DNA from 4 places in the Kosakonia pseudosacchari genome. Region 3 is predicted to be linked to each of the others. Evidence: predicted binding sites of a transcription regulator. Region 3 holds the regulator's gene; each other region holds the start of a gene.

The links. Region 3 encodes CRP, which controls carbon source genes, mostly activating them, when cyclic AMP is high. Its sites were predicted from a motif close to ATGTGANNNNNNTCACAT; they were not measured.
Region 1: the regulator CRP is predicted to act here: its motif matches at 2,127-2,144, upstream of IP581_RS22410 (glutathione S-transferase).
Region 2: the regulator CRP is predicted to act here: its motif matches at 1,500-1,517, upstream of IP581_RS14895 (maltoporin).
Region 4: the regulator CRP is predicted to act here: its motif matches at 1,768-1,785, upstream of focA (formate transporter FocA).

Annotation. Positions count from the first base shown of each region.
Region 1 covers NZ_CP063425.1:4,723,567-4,726,760, forward strand. The annotation lists gene selA (L-seryl-tRNA(Sec) selenium transferase) at 1-1,192, opposite strand, end outside; gene IP581_RS22410 (glutathione S-transferase) at 1,284-1,892, opposite strand; gene IP581_RS22415 (PTS mannitol transporter subunit IICBA) at 2,407-3,194, shown strand, end outside.
Region 2 covers NZ_CP063425.1:3,157,184-3,160,377, forward strand. The annotation lists gene IP581_RS14890 (LacI family DNA-binding transcriptional regulator) at 266-1,339, opposite strand; gene IP581_RS14895 (maltoporin) at 1,608-2,873, shown strand; gene IP581_RS14900 (glucose PTS transporter subunit EIIB) at 3,097-3,194, opposite strand, start outside.
Region 3 covers NZ_CP063425.1:4,478,510-4,481,703, forward strand. The annotation lists gene IP581_RS21365 (phosphoribulokinase) at 1-410, shown strand, start outside; gene IP581_RS21370 (OsmC family protein) at 453-857, opposite strand; gene crp (cAMP-activated global transcriptional regulator CRP) at 1,162-1,794, shown strand; gene IP581_RS21380 (YccS/YhfK family putative transporter) at 1,841-3,194, shown strand, end outside.
Region 4 covers NZ_CP063425.1:1,664,545-1,667,738, reverse strand. The annotation lists gene ycaO (30S ribosomal protein S12 methylthiotransferase accessory factor YcaO) at 1-1,438, shown strand, start outside; gene focA (formate transporter FocA) at 1,844-2,701, shown strand; gene pflB (formate C-acetyltransferase) at 2,753-3,194, shown strand, end outside.

The sequences.
Region 1 (3,194 bases), 250 kb from region 3:
TGTCCACGGGCAGCGAGCCGCTACCAATTTGCGACAGGCAGGCTTCGACGCGCAGCTCAAATTCGTCATAACGCGCCGTCAACGCCGCGTACAGGCGCTGCGCCTGGTCGCGAATTTCCGCCTCCGGGCGGGTTAAGTAACGCAGCGTCGGCAGACTCTGGTCGAGTTTTTCCGGGTGCAGATAGAGGCGTAACGTCGCCTCCAGCGCCGCCAGCGTCATTTTATCCGCCCGCAACGCGCGTTTCAGCGGGTGCTGCTGGATTTGCTCAATCAGCGCTTTTTTACCCACGATAATGCCCGCCTGCGGGCCGCCGAGCAGCTTATCGCCGGAGAAACTCACCAGACTCACGCCAGCGGCAATAAGCGCCTGCGGCATCGGTTCCTGCGGCAAACCGTAGCGGCTTAAATCGACCAGCGAACCGCTGCCGAGATCAACAATCACCGGTAGCGCATGCTCTTCACCCAGCGCCACCAGCTCCGCTTCATCCACCGCTTTGGTAAAGCCTTCGATATGGTAATTACTGGTGTGCACTTTCATCAGCAGCGCGGTGCTGTCGTTAATCGCCTGGCGATAATCTTTCGCATGCGTGCGGTTGGTGGTGCCGACTTCTTGCAGCACACAACCCGCCTGGCGCATCACATCCGGAATGCGAAACGCGCCGCCAATTTCCACCAGCTCACCACGCGACACCACCACTTCGCGGCCAGCCGCCGTGGCCGCCAGCATCAGTAACACCGCTGCGGCATTGTTATTGACGATGCAGGCGTCTTCCGCGCCGGTTAGCTGACAGAGTAAATCCGCCAGCGCGCGATCGCGATGACCGCGCCCTGCGCCGTCGAGATCATATTCGAGCGTCACCGGCGAACCCATCACCTGGGTAACGGCATCGATGGCGGCCTGCGACTGCACCGCTCGGCCTAAGTTGGTGTGCAGCACCGTGCCGCTCAGGTTAAAGACCGGGCGCAGCGCGCTACTGTCGCTTTGTGCCAGCCGCTGTTGCGCCGCCGCTGCCCAGTCCCGGCTCCAGTCGGGTAATGTCTGCGCGTCGCGTATCTGCGCGCGCGCCTCGTCCTGAAGCTGGCGCAACGTTTGCGCTACGCGACTGTGGCCAAAAGTGGTTAATAAAGTGGCGAACGCCTCGTCACGTAACAGGCGATCGGTTGAAGGGATCTGGCTGTAAAGAGTAGTCATGAAAAGGCCTGGCTATGGGTTGCCCCCTCCCGTCAGGGGGTTTGACGTGAGGGGATTGTACCGTGACTTGCTCAGGCGAACATCATGCTTATCAAGCCTTCGGTGGTTCGGTGCGGGCGAAACTCTCGCGCTGGAACAGATTTTCCACCAGCTTTACCAGCAGTGGGCGATCAACACACCAGCCGGGGGAAACATGGCGGAAATTGAGGTAACTAATCGCGCAGGCGATTGCCACTGTCGCCAGATTCAAGTCGTCCACCCTCAGCGTGCCGTCTTTAAGATAATTTTCCAGCGCGTCCAGACCGCGCGAAACCTTTTCCCGCTGGCGTAACAACTCGGTTTCCGATTGTTGCTCAACCGGACGCGCCAGCTCGCGAACCGAGACCAGCGCCGCATCCATAATGCCGTCAGCCAGCGCTTCCAGTTGGCGAATTTTCAGTGCCGCTTTGCGATCGGTGGGCAACATCGCCGGGGCGATATTTAGCAAATCAATGTATTCCGCGATGATCGGCGAGTCGTACCACACTTCGCCATCATCGGTTATCAGCGCCGGAACTTTGCCAAGCGGGTTGTACTGCGCCACGCTATTGACGGCGTTATAAGGCTGCTCATTGATAAATTCGAAGGTGATGCCCTTTTCCAGCAGGATCACCGAAATTTTGCGTACAAAAGGGCTGGTATAGCTGCCGATCAGTTTCATTGCCTTCTCCGTTTTCGCCAACAAAAATCTAAGTATGAACGAGCGGGCGCAGATTGTTTCATCAAGATGAAAACTTCTGCCGCTAACGTACGCATTGCCGCAGGCTGTGAAAGGAAGTTACAGGTTCTGCTGGTCGTCAAAAACACAGTTTGCTGGCGATCACATTCGGAAAAGTCCTGACGAAAATATCTTGTGATCTATATCACAAATACATAACAAACCATCGCGCATAAAATGTGAATAACATCACACTTACAGGCTCATAACGTTCAGATTTTACGCATTGTTCTTTTTTTACACTGATTTTATGTGACAAATATCACACTAAATGGTGGCATACCCCCTACGTTAGTGTGATCTGAATCACACAAAGGCGCACCATCTGGACAGCTACGCGATTCGGTGCGAGATTTCGCCTCACAGATAACCCAGGTCCGGCTACCTCTGCCGCCACGTTAACAAAAAACCTCGGGCTTCCGGCCTGTGCGATAGCAAACATAAGAAGGGGTGTTTTATGTCATCCGATATCAAGATCAAGGTGCAAAGCTTTGGTCGTTTTCTCAGCAATATGGTGATGCCGAATATCGGCGCGTTCATCGCGTGGGGGATCATCACCGCATTGTTTATTCCTACAGGGTGGTTGCCGAACGAGACGCTGGCAAAACTCGTTGGCCCAATGATTACTTATCTGCTGCCGCTGCTCATCGGTTACACCGGTGGTCGTCTGGTGGGCGGCGATCGTGGCGGCGTAGTCGGCGCGATCACCACCATGGGCGTTATCGTTGGTGCGGATATGCCGATGTTCCTCGGCGCAATGATCGCAGGCCCGCTGGGCGGCTGGGCGATTAAACACTTTGATAACTGGGTCGACGGTAAGATCAAATCCGGTTTCGAAATGCTGGTGAACAACTTCTCCGCTGGCATTATCGGTATGATCCTCGCCATCCTGGCCTTCCTCGGCATTGGCCCTGCGGTTGAAGTGCTGTCCAAAGTTCTGGCGGCGGGCGTTAACTTCATGGTTGCGCACGAAATGCTGCCGCTGGCGTCTATTTTTGTTGAACCGGCGAAAATCCTGTTCCTCAACAACGCCATCAACCACGGTATCTTCTCACCGTTGGGTATCCAGCAATCGCATGACCTTGGCAAGTCCATCTTCTTCCTGATTGAAGCGAACCCGGGTCCGGGTATGGGCGTGCTGCTGGCGTATATGTTCTTTGGTCGCGGCAGCGCTAAACAGTCTGCTGGCGGCGCGGCTATCATCCACTTCCTGGGTGGTATCCACGAAATTTACTTCCCGTATGT
Region 2 (3,194 bases), 1.3 Mb from region 3:
AAGCATTATCTTAACAGTAAACCGCTGAACAGATACCAGACAATAGCATTTTTTATTGGCCGTTTATTTCGCTCAATGAAGTGAGAAATATTAACAAGTTGCCTGTTATTTTTGTGTTAATTAATAAAATTAAAAATCCGAAAATAAATACAGTCTCAGGGCAAGGCCGAATATAAACATGGCTGAAACACGGAATAATGGATTGAAAAGTGAATCAGTGCGGCGATGTCACCCGGCACCGATGCCGGATGACATTAACGCGCGATCATTTCCACAACTTGTGCGCAATGGCTTGCAGCTGCTGGGCGATCGCTTGCAGGTTGGTGTCCTGCGCCTGCAGTGCCCCCGTCGAGTGGCGCACAATGAGCCGCGCGGGCAGTACCGAAGAGCTGCGCGTGGCATCGCCGTGGCCGCTGTCGAGCAGTCGTCGAACCGCTTCCTTACCCTGTAAATCGAGATCCAGCGAGACGGTGGTCAGCGCCGGGTAAAAGAATGAGCTTTCGTAGGTGTCATCATAACCGACGACCGATTTCTCACCGGGGATCGCCACCTGGTGCTGATGAAACGCGCTTAATACGCCCAGCGCCATCTGGTCGTTGCCGACCAACACGGCGGTAAAGTTTGGCGTTTCGCGCAACATCTGTAGCGCACCGGCATAACCACTCTGCGCATCCCAGTTCCCGTGAAACACCATCACCGGTTTCAGGCCATAGCCGTTAAGGGTTTCGATCCAGCTTTTCAGGCGCAGCTTCGCGGAGACAGAACTCTCCGGCCCGGCCAGTAAGGCAATCTCCCGATGCCCCAAATCGTACAGATGTTTGACGCTGGCACGCGTACCGTCTGCCGGGTTAAACGAAACGTTAAACACTGAACTGTAAGGATCAACATCGAGAAACAGGCAGACGATATCATCGTTGTCAGACGCGATACGCTGGGCCTGTTCGGTCTCCAGCGGCACGTTGATGATCACTTTATCGACAAGCTGTGATTTCAATTCGTTGATAGCCGCCTGGATATCATGGTTGACGTTCTCATCAATCATCGAGATCAGCACCTGGTAACCATCAAGGTTGGCGTAGCGTTTTACCGCCGCCGCCACCTGCGATGGAGCGTGCAGCGCCAGCGAAGTGGTTACCAGCCCAATGGTCTGGCTCTGCTTACCGACCAGTTGTTGAGCCAGCCTGTTGGGTACGTAGCGCAATAACTCTATGGATTTCTCAACCTTGAGACGCGTGGCTTCGGATACATTGGCAGATTTGTTGAGTACCCTGGACACGGTCTGATAGGAGACACCCGCATGGCGGGCAACGTCTTCTAGCGTCGCACTTTTAGACTTCATGGTCCGGTTCCTTATGTTGTTATGCGCCGATTGTAACAGGGGACATCTAAAAAAACGCTCACCACACTTTTCCTCGTCTCTTTCTTGTCAAATAAGTATCACGCTCACAATAGCGAACATTGTGAAGGAATTCGCTACCTGTAACAAAAAACGCTGATTTATTTGCACTTAATCACACATTCGCGATCGTTAGTTTGCCTGTTTTTACATTTAGGCATTTTATGACAGCGTTTATGTGAACGTAATACAAAACAATAAGAGGAATGATATGAACACTACGCTACGCACTCTCACACTTGCGTTAGCCGCTGCGCTGACTTCACCATCCATCCTGGCCGCCTCGTCTGTGCCTATCGACTTCCACGGTTACCTGCGCGGTGGCGTAGGCGTGTCGGGCGATGGCGGACAGGTGGAGTGGCAGAAAAACAAGATCGGCCGTCTCGGTAACGAATCCGATACCTACGGGGAAGTTGAACTGGGCTCGGAAGTGTATAAAAAAGACGACGTGAGCTTTTACCTCGACACTATGGTCAGCATGGTGTCCGACGGCTCCAATGACAACGAAACCACCATTGGTGATGACGCGCAATTTGGTTTGCGTCAGTTAAACCTGCAAATCAAAGGGCTTATCCCTAACGATCCCAACGCGGTGATCTGGGGCGGTAAACGCTACTACCAGCGCCACGATCTGCACATTATCGACACCAAATACTGGAACATTTCCGGTTCCGGCGCGGGTATTGAAAACTACACCGTAGGCCCGGGCGCGGTGTCTGTGGCATGGATCCGTGGCGACGCCAACGATGTCGATTACCGCGTGGATAACGATAACGACGTCAACATCAACTATATCGACCTGCGTTATGCGGGCTGGAAACCGTGGTCAGGCGCGTGGACCGAGTTCGGCATTGACTACGCTATGCCAAACCCGACCAAAAAACAGAAAGCGTATGGCGGTCTGTATGATGCCGACGACGGCGTGATGGTGACCGGTGAAATCAGCCAGGATATGTTTGGCGGCTACAACAAGCTGGTGCTGCAATACGCCAACAAAGGGCTGGCGCAGAACATGGTGTCGCAGGGCGGCGGCTGGTACGACATGTGGCACGACGTTAATGACGCCAGCGGCTATCGCGTGATTAACACCGGTCTTATTCCGATTACCGATAAGTTCTCGCTGAACCACGTACTGACCTACGGTTCTGCCAACGACATCACCGAATACACCGACAAAACGCGCCTGGTTTCGCTGGTTGGCCGCGCTCAATATCAGCTCACCAATTATGTGCGCCTGATTGGTGAAGTCGGCGGTTTCTACCAGAAAGATGATTATAAAAACGGCACCCACTACAAACAGAGCGGCGAGAAATATACTTTCGCTGTCGGTCTGGCGGATGGCCCGGAATTTATGTCGCGTCCTGAGTTACGCCTTTTCGCCTCTTATTTAAATGATTCTGAAGACGGGAAATCATTTGAAGATGGCACGAAAAATAACACCTGGAATTTCGGTGTTCAGGTTGAAGCCTGGTGGTAATAGACTTCACCCTTCACATTATCTGTTTGTTGGCTGTATTTGTTTACTGTGGCGATTTATTTCAAAACGCCAATACCGGGAAACTATTTTGTCGCAATAAGATAATGAACCATGTTGTATGTATTAACGAGTAACATCATTATTTACATTATCTCCGCAAACTGAGCAAAGTTGCCACTGTTTTATTTCGGGATACCCTCGCAGGTATCCCTTTTTTTATTTATTAGCGAGAAGAGAAATGTTCATCAAGCAATTTACGCAGCGTGTCAGATTGTTTACCAAAAATAGCGTGAACTTCTTGTCCAAGAATAATCACGCCTA
Region 3 (3,194 bases):
TGCCAATTGTTAACCTGGAGTGGATCCAAAAACTTGTCCGCGATACCAGCGAGCGCGGGCATTCGCGTGAAGCAGTAATGGATTCTGTCGTGCGTTCGATGGAGGATTACATCAATTTTATTACGCCGCAATTTTCCCGTACGCACATTAACTTCCAGCGTGTCCCTACGGTGGATACGTCTAATCCGTTCGCCGCGAAAGGTATTCCCTCACTGGACGAAAGTTTTGTGGTGATCCACTTCCGTAACCTGGAAGGGATTGATTACCCGTGGTTGCTGGCGATGCTGCAAGGCTCGTTTATTTCGCATATGGATACGCTGGTGGTGCCTGGCGGAAAAATGGGGCTGGCGATGGAGTTGATTATGACGCCGCTGGTGCAACGGCTGATGGAAGGCAAAAAGATCAAATAATGCAGAAAGCCCGGTAAGCAACACGCTGCCGGGCTTTTCGCATCAGGCTTCGATAACTTCGTAAGAGTGGGTGATGTTCACCGCTTTTTCGAGCATCAACGCCACCGAGCAATACTTCTCCGCGGATAAATCCACCGCACGGGAAACCGCCGCGTCCTTCAGCGCTTTACCGGTGACGATAAAGTGCAAATTGATGTGGGTAAACAGGCGCGGCGCTTCTTCGCGACGCTCTGAAGTCAGCTTCACTTCGCAGTCGGTCACGTCATGACGCCCTTTTTGCAAAATAGAAACCACATCGATAGCGCTACATCCGCCCGCCGCCATCAACACCATTTCCATCGGGCTTGGTGCTTTGTCGCCGGAGTTACCGTCCATCAGGATTTGGTGGCCCGAGGCGGACTCACCGAGGAACGTTAACCCTTCAACCCATTTCACACGTGCCTGCATTTTCTTCACTCCGGAGTAGCAATTTTCTTTACAGATTACGCGTACATAACAAAACTCGCAACGGAAGGCGACCTGCGTCATGCTGAAGCGAGACACCAGGAGACAGGCGGTAAAAGCTATGCTAAAACACTCTGGATGCTACAGAGATAAATGGATGTTACGCATGTATGCATGACATCATACTTTAGAGACCGCAGATGACGCTGACGGTCCACTTCCCTGGATGCGGGAAGCTTAGATTGCAACCCCAGACGTAGGGGCTCATCCTGTGTCTGAGACAGCTTATAACAGAGGATAATCGCGCATGGTGCTTGGCAAACCACAAACAGACCCGACGCTTGAATGGTTCTTGTCTCATTGCCACATTCATAAGTACCCGTCGAAGAGCACGCTGATTCACCAGGGTGAAAAAGCGGAAACGCTGTACTACATCGTTAAAGGCTCAGTGGCAGTGCTGATCAAGGACGAAGAGGGTAAAGAGATGATCCTCTCCTACCTGAACCAGGGAGATTTTATCGGTGAACTGGGCCTGTTCGAAGAGGGTCAGGAGCGCAGTGCATGGGTACGCGCTAAAACGGCTTGTGAAGTGGCTGAAATCTCGTACAAAAAATTCCGTCAGTTAATCCAGGTTAACCCGGATATCCTGATGCGTCTTTCCTCGCAAATGGCGCGTCGCCTGCAGGTCACTTCAGAAAAAGTGGGTAACCTCGCCTTCCTGGACGTAACCGGCCGTATCGCGCAAACGCTGTTAAACCTGGCGAAACAGCCAGACGCAATGACCCATCCGGACGGCATGCAAATTAAAATTACTCGCCAGGAAATTGGTCAGATCGTCGGTTGTTCCCGTGAAACAGTGGGCCGCATTCTCAAAATGCTCGAAGATCAGAACCTGATCTCCGCCCATGGTAAAACCATCGTCGTATACGGAACGCGTTAATCTGTAAAACGGCGCAGCTTACACGCTGCGTCGTTTTTCTTCCCTCATGTGGCGCAGGCTGATTTATCACCCCGAAATCAACTACGCACTGCGACAAACGCTGGTGTTATGTTTGCCTGTGGCGATTGGCCTTCTCGTTGGTCACCTGCAACAAGGTCTGCTGTTTTCCCTCGTTCCCGCCTGCTGCAACATTGCCGGGCTTGATACGCCGCATAAACGTTTTTTCAAACGCCTGATCATTGGCGGAACCTTGTTTGCAGGCAGTAGCCTGATGGTGCAATTATTGCTGGCGAAAGATCTCCCGCTGCCGCTGATCCTCACCGGACTGACGCTGGTTTTAGGCGTGACCGCCGAAATCAGTGCGCTGCATGGCCGCCTGCTTCCCGCTTCACTGATTGCCGCTATTTTTACCCTCAGCCTTGCCGGCAACATGCCGGTATGGGAACCGCTGCTTATCTATGCGCTGGGCACATTGTGGTATGGGCTGTTCAACTGGTTCTGGTTCTGGATGTGGCGCGAGCAACCGCTGCGCGAATCCCTCAGCCTGCTCTACCGGCAACTGGCAGATTACTGCGAAGCGAAATACAGCCTGCTGACGCAGCACGCCGACCCGGAAAAAGCCCTGCCGCCGTTGCTTGCCCGCCAGCAAAAAGCGGTGGATATGATAAGCCAGTGCTACCAGCAACTGCATATGCTGGCAGCCAATAAACACAACGATTACAAACGGCTACTGCGGGTTTTCCAGGTGGGGCTGGATCTGCAAGAGCACATTTCGGTGAGTTTACACCAGCCGGAAGAGGTGCAGAAACTGGTGGAACAAACCCACGCCGAACAGGTGATCCGCTGGAACGCGCAAACTGTCGCCGCTCGCTTACGTGTGCTGGCAGACGACATTCTCTATCACCGCTATCCCACGCGCTTCAACATGGATAAGCAGATCGGCGCGCTGGAAAAAATCGCCCGCCAGCATCCGGATAACCCGGTCGGTCAGTTCTGCGCCTGGCATTTTAGCCGTATCGCGCGCGTCTTGCGCACTCAACGCCCGCTCTATGCTCGCGATCTGATGGCGGAAAAGCAGCGGCGCTTGCCCCTTTTCCCGGCGCTGAAAAGCTATTTATCACTGAAATCTGCGGCGCTGCGTAATGCCGCACGGATAAGCGTCATGCTCAGCATCGCCAGCCTGATGGGCAGCGCCCTGCATTTACCGAAACCCTACTGGATCATGATGACGGTGATGTTTGTTACGCAAAACGGTTATGGCGCAACGCGCGTTCGCATTGTCCACCGGGCGGCGGGCACCATTGCGGGGCTGGTGATTGCCGGAGCTACATTGCACTTTCATGTTCCCCTCGGTTTTACGCTGGCCGCAATGCTGATGATTACGCTGGTCAGTTATCTCA
Region 4 (3,194 bases), 2.1 Mb from region 3:
GTTCCCGCTGCCAGAAGATGACTCCCTGCCGGAAGGCATTCTGGATGCGCGTCTGCGCGCTTACTACGACCCGCAGAACGAACTGGCTGCCGGGATGCTCGTTGATCTGCAGTCCGGCAACGATGAGCGCGGTATCTGCGCCCTGCCGTTTACCCGCCAGTCTGATGAGCAGACGGTTTATATCCCGATGAATATCGTCGGTAACTTATACGTTTCTAACGGCATGTCCGCCGGGAATACGCGCAATGAAGCCCGCGTGCAGGGGCTGTCCGAAGTATTCGAACGCCATATTAAAAATCGCATTATTGCCGAGAGCATCAGCCTGCCGGAAATCCCGCAGAATGTGCTGGCGCGCTATCCGGGCGTTGTCGAAGCGATTGCCAAACTGGAAGCGGAAGGTTTTCCGATCTTTGCTTACGACGGTTCGCTGGGCGGTAAATATCCGGTTATCTGCGTTGTCCTGTTCAACCCGGCTAACGGCACCTGTTTTGCCTCTTTTGGTGCGCACCCTGATTTCGGCGTGGCGCTTGAGCGTACCGTTACCGAGCTGCTGCAAGGCCGCGGGTTGAAAGATCTGGATGTGTTCACACCGCCAACCTTTGATGATGAAGAAGTGGCAGAGCATGCCAACCTCGAAACGCACTTTATCGACTCCAGCGGTTTGATCTCATGGGATCTCTTCAAGCAGGATGCGGATTATCCGTTTGTTGACTGGAGCTTCGCAGGCACGACGGAAGAAGAGTTCGCCACACTTATGGCTATCTTTAAGGCGGAAGATAAAGAAGTCTACATTGCCGATTATGAACATCTGGGCGTTTACGCCTGCCGTATTCTGGTGCCTGGCATGTCCGATATTTATCCGGCGGAAGATCTGTGGCTGGCGAACAACACCATGGGCAGCCATTTGCGCGAAATCATCCTCTCTTTACCAGGCAGTGAATGGGAAAAAGAGGAGTACCTCAACCTTATCGCACAGCTTGATGACGAAGGTCATGATGACTTTACCCGCGTTCGCGAACTGTTGGGTCTGGCGACCGGTAAAGACAATGGCTGGTACACGCTGCGCATTGGTGAACTAAAAGCGATGCTGGCGCTGGCAGGCGGCGATTTGGATCAGGCATTGGCCTGGACTGAATGGACGATGGAATTCAACGCCTCGATCTTTAGCGCCGAACGGGCCAACTACTACCGCTGCCTGCAGACATTATTGTTACTGGCACAGGAAGAGGATCGCGAGCCGTTGCAATACCTGAATGCATTCGTACGTATGTATGGTGCGCAAGCGGTTGAAGCTGCCAGCGCCGCGTTAAGCGGTGAAGCGCCGTTCTACGATCTCCAGCCTGCGGACGGTTCGCTGAAAGCCTTCCCCGCACACCAGTCTTTGTTAGCGGCTTACGAAAAATTACAACGCGCTAAACGTGCGTTCTGGTCGAAATAACGACAAGTAGTACGACAATATGTAGGCTTAATGAACGGTCTACGCTATATTACGGGGCAATTTCATTGCCCCTTTTTATTTATTATTTGGCGATGACAGCCATATGTAATATTAAAGTTAAATATGGGTAAATATAATTATCCATTAAAACTAATATTGTTACTTATTATGGTGATTACTCCATTTTAATTAACTGTTGTTTGGGAGACCGCATAAAAAAATTCAACTCATTTTGTAATTCTTAAACTTTATTTTTATTTTGATAATCAACAAGTTACTCCGTGATCGTAGAAAAACCATACGCTTTGCGGTCCTATAAGCCAGGCGAGATATGATCCATATCAAATTCTCTTCTATAATGCTTTGTTAGTATCTCGTCGCCGACTTAATAAAGAGAGAGTTAGTGTGAAAGCTGACAACCCTTTTGATCTTATTCTTCCAGCCGAGATGGCCAAAGTTGCCGAAGAAGCTGGTGTCTATAAAGCGACTAAACATCCGCTTAAGACTTTCTATCTTGCGATTACCGCAGGTGTGTTTATCTCCATTGCTTTCGTGTTCTACATCACCGCCACCACAGGTACCGGCGCAATGCCGTACGGTATTGCTAAACTGATCGGTGGTGTCTGCTTCTCCCTGGGGCTGATCCTTTGCATCATTTGCGGTGCCGATCTCTTTACTTCAACCGTACTGATTGTCGTGGCAAAAGCCAGTGGGCGTATTACCTGGGGGCAGCTGGCCCGCAACTGGATTAACGTCTATATCGGCAACCTGGTGGGTGCGCTGCTGTTTGTGCTGTTAATGTGGTTGTCTGGCGAGTATATGGTCGCCAACGGCGGTTGGGGCTTAAACGTACTACAAACCGCAGACCATAAAGTACATCACACCTTTGTTGAAGCCGTGGCGCTGGGCATTCTGGCTAACCTGATGGTGTGCATGGCCGTGTGGATGAGTTATTCCGGCCGCAGCCTGATGGATAAGGCCATGATTATGGTTCTGCCGGTGGCGATGTTTGTTGCCAGCGGTTTTGAACACAGTATTGCGAATATGTTTATGATCCCGATGGGTATTGTAATTCGCAACTTTGCAAGCCCGGAGTTCTGGACCGCCGTTGGCTCCAGCCCGGAAAATTTCTCTCACCTGACCATTATGAATTTCATCACTGATAACCTGATCCCTGTAACAATCGGGAATATCATCGGTGGAGGATTATTAGTCGGGTTGACATACTGGGTCATTTACCTGCGTGGCAACGATCATCATTAATGGTTGTTTCAGGCAGTAAATAAAAAATCCACTTAAGAAGGTAGGTGTTACATGTCCGAGCTTAATGAAAAATTAGCCACAGCCTGGGAAGGTTTTGCGAAAGGTGACTGGCAGAAAGAAGTCAACGTACGTGACTTTATCCAGAAAAACTACACCCCGTACGAAGGCGATGAGTCCTTCCTGGCTGGCGCTACTGAAGCGACCACCAAACTGTGGGACAAAGTCATGGAAGGCGTTAAACTGGAAAACCGCACTCATGCGCCAGTTGATTTTGACACCTCCGTTGCATCAACCATCACTTCTCACGACGCGGGTTACATCAACAAGTCATTAGAGAAAATCGTTGGTCTGCAGACTGAAGCTCCGCTGAAACGCGCAATCATTCCGTTCGGCGGTATCAAAATGGTTGAAGGTTCCTGCAAAGCGTACAACCGCGAACTGGATCCTGCGCTTAAAAAAATCTTCACCGAATACCGTAAAACCCACAACCAGG